Regions from separate parts of the Colwellia meonggei genome, predicted to be linked through region 1. Evidence: predicted binding sites of a transcription regulator. Region 1 holds the regulator's gene; the other holds the start of a gene.
The links. Region 1 encodes LexA, which represses DNA repair genes until DNA is damaged. Its sites were predicted from a motif close to TACTGTATNNNNATACAGTA; they were not measured.
Positions count from the first base shown of each region.

Region 2: a site for LexA is predicted at 1,185-1,204, ahead of dinB (DNA polymerase IV). Genes of this name have one in related genera too.

Region 1 is NZ_BAAJLZ010000010.1:1,325-4,542, reverse strand. It holds gene coxB (cytochrome c oxidase subunit II) at 1-1,150, opposite strand, end outside; gene lexA (transcriptional repressor LexA) at 1,693-2,307, opposite strand; gene AC27E9_RS17385 (Ig-like domain-containing protein) at 2,419-3,218, opposite strand, start outside.
Region 2 is NZ_BAAJLZ010000001.1:1,193,771-1,196,988, reverse strand. It holds gene AC27E9_RS05400 (substrate-binding periplasmic protein) at 1-6, shown strand, start outside; gene dinB (DNA polymerase IV) at 90-1,142, opposite strand; gene AC27E9_RS05390 (HupE/UreJ family protein) at 1,370-2,563, shown strand; gene nqrM ((Na+)-NQR maturation NqrM) at 2,686-2,907, opposite strand; gene AC27E9_RS05380 (FAD:protein FMN transferase) at 2,988-3,218, opposite strand, start outside.

The DNA.
Region 1 (3,218 bases):
TTTCAATAGCACCACCAACAGCGGCTTTAACATCAGAGGCTTGAACGGCGTCACCGGTATTATTACCCCAAGCATTACGCTCATAAGTTACAACAGCAGCAATCTCTTTTAAGCTTAATTGCTTGCCATAACCTTGCATACCTGTGCCAGCTATACCATTGTAAACAATGTTAATATGCTCATTTGCAGGTCCTGTTGTTGCAATCGCACTACCTTTAAGTGCTGGAAATGCTGGTGGTAAACCTTGACCACTGACTTGGTGACATGCTGCACAATATGCGGTGTATGTTGTTTCACCAAGCTGCATTAATTCATCCATAGAAACAGATGCATTTAACGATGCCGCTTCTGCAGCTGCTGCATTAGCTTTCAATTGTTTCTGCTCATCAACCCAAAGCGCATAATCAGCTTCCGATTTAACTTCCACTACAATTGGCATAAAGCCGTGGTCTTTACCACAAAGTTCAGCACATTGGCCACGATAAGTGCCGGGGTTCTCAACTTTAGTCCATGCTTCGTTAATAAAGCCCGGGTTTGCATCTTGTTTAACAGCAAATGCAGGTACCCACCAAGCATGAATAACATCATCTGAAGTTATAACAAAGCGTACTTTTTTATTGGTTGGGATAACTAAAGGTCGGTCAACTTCAAGTAAGTAATTTTCACCTTTTTCAGCAGAGCTGCCGTCAAGGTTTTCGTATTGCTCTCTAGGAGTAGAAAGTACTGAATAAAACTCAATATCTTGATCAAAATATTTATAATGCCACTTCCATTGCGAACCGGTAATTTGCACGGTTAAATCGGCATCATCATTATTCTCCATTTCGATAAGCGTATATGTCGCAGGTACTGCCATGGCGATAAGAATAACGACAGGAATCGCCGTCCATAGAATTTCAATTTTTGTGCTTTCATGGAAGGTTGCTGGTTTAACGCCCTTTGATTTACGGTGAAACACCATAGACCAAAACATGGCTCCAAATACCACAACACCAATAGCCGTACAGATGTAGAGCACCAACATATGTAAATCATATACGTCTCTACTAACGTCCGTAACACCTTTGGTCAAGTTCAGCGGCATATCTGCCCAAACTGAACTAGACAACAAGCCCCCTAGCAACAGCAAACCTAGGTTACGTCTTTTCACTCGACATCTCCTTCACCCTTTAAGGCAAAAACAGCAGCTAATCTTTAATTTACCTTGATAAACCAGTGATTTTGCTCATACATTTATTATTATTTAAGTGGTGCAATTTTGAACAATCGTCAAATGCGCCCTATTGTTATATTTGTACGTTTTCTAGACTAGAATTACTTAAAACTTGATCTGGGTCAATTTAAAATTTCAACGAAGGAAAAAATAAAAGCTAATAAATACAATAGTGTAAAAACACTAAACATGGCTTAAAGCTTATTTTTAAAGGGGTGTAGTGAATGTTCGTTTTTTGTTCATTATGTGATCATGATGCAGAAAATTTAACAAAATCACAACTCAAAAACAGTACAAAAAATAATCTATTATACGCGTTGAGTAACATGAATGATAATTATTCTTAAAAAACAAAGCTTAGAGAAGAGAAATAAACTTAACGAAAGGAAAGTGCAGGTTTCAAATAACAAAAGCCTTTAAAACCTGCACAATAACTAATCAATTTTTAATTTCATTTATTCGATTTAAAGTAAATAGATTTACATCCAATCAGCTGAACGAATAACGCCAACTGCAATACCTTCAACATTAAAATGCTGTGAAGTTAGGTCAACTTCTATTGGTGAGAAATCTTCGTTTTCGGCATGCAAATAAACAACATTTCCTTCACGTTTAAAACGTTTAACTGTTACGTCTTCTTCAACGCGAGCAACGATAACTTGACCATTTTTTACATCAGTTGTTTGATGCACCGCGAGTAAATCACCATCCAAAATACCAATATCTTTCATACTTTCGCCATTTACACGTAGTAAGTAATCGGCGGCTGGATGAAATAAACTGCCGTCGATTTTATAATGCTCTTCGACGTGCTCCTGAGCTAATATTGGCTCACCTGCAGCAACTCGACCAATCAATGGCAAGCCATCTTCTTCAGCAAATTCTTCCGCTAAACGAATGCCACGGGAGGTACCTGGCAACATTTCGATATAACCCTTCTTAGCAAGAGCTTTTAAGTGTTCTTCTGCCGCATTAGCCGATTTAAAACCAAAAAAATCTGCGATTTCCGCTCGTGTAGGTGGCATGCCGGTATCAGAAATTTTTTCTCGGATCAGATCAAATATCTGTTGTTGTCTGGGTGTTAAAGGGCGCATATTTTTTCCTTAAGCAACTATTAGGCAGCCTGTGTTTTTAAACAGTATCACTGTCATTGTATACAGGCTGTAAATAAACGCAAGTTATGATTTACCTTAGCGTAGTTGCCTTTAATCAACTTTCATTTTCACTTTTATAAAAAATGGTAGTTGGTAATCCCCGTAGTTAACGTTCAAGAACAAGTAATCAGTATGTTCAAAGTCAAAGATAAAATTATCAACTTGTAGTCTCAGTTGGATACCATCATCAGTTCGTATAACCTCAGCTACATCGAAAGTATTGCTGGTGTTAGTGGTATCAAGAGACATTGCATCTACCAGACCATGACGATCAGAGAAGATTAAGTTTACCTGGGTCTCAATTCCTTCACGCACAACAATCTCTGTTGAGGTATCTAAAGATAAAGATGTTCTGGCAATAGCTTCTGAAAGTATTGTTACATTGGCTGTTTTAAGCACTTCAGAATTATCGACTAATTTAGCACGGTAAATAATGCTCAAAGTTTGCTGGCCACTAACTCCTGGAGCGATAACTTCAAAGTGTTGCTTTGAATCACTAACTTTAGCGCCTTGAACACCTGAGGTATCCCAAGACCACTCTTTAATCTGCTCATAATCTTCTGTTATCACATTAAAAGTAATGGCTTGTCCTTTCACAGCGACAAGACGAGAAATGGTATAATTCATTTCACTCAATGTTATATCATTTTTAATTGTTAATTCAGTGCTGACAGTTTTACTTAGCTGCCCCATAGTGACCGTTAGTGAAAGTTGCCCACTCACATCAGTATCAACTCTAGGAGCGGAGACACTTAATATTTCATTTTTTGGTGTAAGTAATTCTAACTCTTGGTCAGACGTCCATTGCCACTGATATGAATCGATACTATGTGAACTTTCAATCGTAGGAG
Region 2 (3,218 bases), on a different contig from region 1:
AGTTGATATAGCCTCTCCAGTATTGAGTTTCTAATTTAATGCTAAATTCATGTCAAATAAATGCTCGTTGTTAACCAACCCAAAGTACATTAAAACAACGCTAATTGGTTTTGTTGCTCAATAGACTCCTTCACATTAAAACCTAAAGATAATCCAATTAAGCGTACTTTCCTATCATTAGATCTCGTCATTGCTTTTTGAAAAAGCTCAATAAAAGTATCGTAATGACAGACACTTGATTGTATATCCACGGTAGTTTGCTGAAAATCCGCAAACTTAATTTTAACCGTTTGTTTGTTAATAGCGCGATTTTTGTGTTTTTCTAGCCTTAACTCAAGCTTACCAAACAGTTCTTTCAACACCGTTAAACACTCTTCGACCGAGTCAATATCTTCAGCCATAGTTGTTTCTATTGCCAATGACTTTCTGACACGCTGAGTTTCCAATGCTCGATGATCAATACCAAAACTTCGCTGATATAATGAGTTAGCGAACTTGCCAACAATAGAGTGTAACTTTGCCACCGAGCTTGCCCTAACATCTGCACAGCTTTCAAAGCCAAACCGTTTTAATTTTTCGCTGGTTTTTGGCCCTATACCGGGAATTTTTTTCAACGGTAAATCTGTAACAAATTCACTAACATCTTGAGGTGATACCACACACTGGCCATTAGGCTTATTTTCATCACTCGCTATTTTTGCCAAAAACTTATTAGGCGCAATACCAGCGGAAGCCGTTAACTGAAGTTCGTTGTAAATATCAGCACGAATTTGTTTAGCAATTAAGGTAGCACTACCGTGACACGCGGTAGCATTTGTAACATCAAGAAACGCTTCATCTAATGATAACGGCTCAATTAGGTCGGTATAACGCAGGAATATTGCTCTAATTTGTGCAGAAACTTGCTGATAAACAGCCATACGGCCATTAACAATAATGAGCTCTGGACAGAGAACTTTCGCTTTTGAATTTGGCATCGCAGATCGAACCCCAAATGCCCTCGCTTTATAATTACAAGTGCAGAGCACACTGCGAGGTCCATTACCACCAACAGCAATTGGTACATCACGTAGATGAGGGTTATCACGCATCTCAACCGCAGCATAAAAACAATCCATATCAACATGAATTATTTTTCGAATCTGCTCACTGCTCAGCTCCACTAGCATTTCCAACAACAAATAAACTGTATATAAAAACAGTATACCGATATTGTTATTAAGAACAAGTTAACGGCTTTTATTGTGGCAAGCAGTTACTCCAAAAGTTAAGCAGATATTTACCTGCTATACAGAGCAAAGCTTTCTTTTACTTTAAGAATACGCTAATTTAGCCCGCCTTTAGTACGTATAAATTCAGGAACAAAGCGTTGAAGTCTGTCATCATTAAATGGATATTTTTATTTTCGTTATTTATTACTGCACTTGCGGGTAAAAATGCAGTTGCGCACAGTAACGACATCAGCACGGCCTATTTGGCCATTGAAAGTAACGAGCAATACCAGCTCACCATTACTGTTGACATTTTGCATGTCATAAAAAGATATCAACAGATCACGGGGGATGACGATGAGGCCATTGCAGCCTTAAAGCAATTGTCATTTAGTGAACAAAAAAAATTACTTGATGACCTTCACAATGATTTAGCACAGCAAACTAAAATTCAATTTCATCAAGCAGTGCAAGAAAACAATGAAACGTTAGCACAAGAATTTGATAGCTTCGTAAATGAACAATCAATCGAGCCACTGATTGGCTTATCATTGAGCCACTTTAAAGAGCTACTAGCTCAACCCAATACGACTAACTCGTCAGCCTCATTAAAGAGCAGTGGTAAAATACCAAATAGCAGTTCAGCGGTCGCTATTCGTTTTTCACCGCTATTTTCAGATGTGCAACTGACCTTTGCTAAACCGCGCCGCAGCTTAGTCACAAATAATAGCTATAGTAAAAACTTCCAGTTAAATAATAGCTCAGAGGTGAATAGTGCTTCTTCATCGGCAATAGCCGTTGCTACTGATTACATCGTCCAAGGTTTTATTCATATCGTACCGCGCGGATTAGATCATATATTATTTGTATTAGCACTTTTATTATTTGCTAAGCGAGCATCTACATTATTATGGCAAGTATCCGTATTTACTCTTGCCCATACCATTACTCTTGCATTGGGTATTTATGGTGTAATTACACTTTCAGGAGCCATAGTTGAGCCACTCATTGCGCTTTCAATCGCTTATGTAGCAATTGAAAATATTGTGCGAGCTAATAGCCCTACTCAAAGCCAAACTAGGTTGCCAATAATATTCGTATTTGGACTACTGCACGGCTTAGGCTTCGCCTCAGTATTACGTGATGTTGGACTACCTGAGTATCAATATGCCTTAAGCTTAATTTCATTCAACATTGGCGTCGAACTAGGTCAACTGTCTGTTATAGCTTTGGCATTTCTTGCCCTTTTGCCATTTATGAAAAAAGCTTGGTATCAAAGCAAACTTGTTAAGACATTGAATGTAGCGATTGCTGTAATGGCAATATATTGGCTATTTGAAAGGCTAATATAGGAAGTGCTAAAAGCTATGAGTAGTAATTGTGCTTGTGAAACTCGCATAATACTTTAAAGCTAAAAAAGATGAGCTAAGCTCACCTTTTTCTATATTTATAACATTAAAAATAATTACAATATCTAAATATTTTTTACGCTAATATCGCCAACTTCTAAAGCGGCTTTTCGTTCGCGCTCTTGACGTTTCTCACACGGATTATCGCAATCACAAGCCTTATCAATACCAACACTTGCTAAACCACCACAACTACCAGCAAGAGTTTTCTTTTGAAAAATGTACCCTACCGCCATTGCTATTACAATAACGAGAAAAAAACCTAAGGTAATTAAAAACATAGCCATAATGTATACAAACCTATTTATTACTTTTCAAAACGTGCTATTAAAATCACGTTTTCATAAATTATCTAAAAAGTGCAAACCTACTTAAGGTATTGCATGAATTTTACCGTGCTTTGCTCAACAAAGCCATGATCTGTTTTCGCAATAATGTAAACAGCAAGGTCGTTTTCTTCTGCAAACGCTAACGCTCGCTCCTCTCCCATCACCATCATTGCCGTAGATAAGCCGTCTGCTGTCATAGAAGAAGGGTGAATCACGGTTACAGAAACTAGCTTATGGTTAATAGGCTTGCCCGTATTTGGATCTATAAT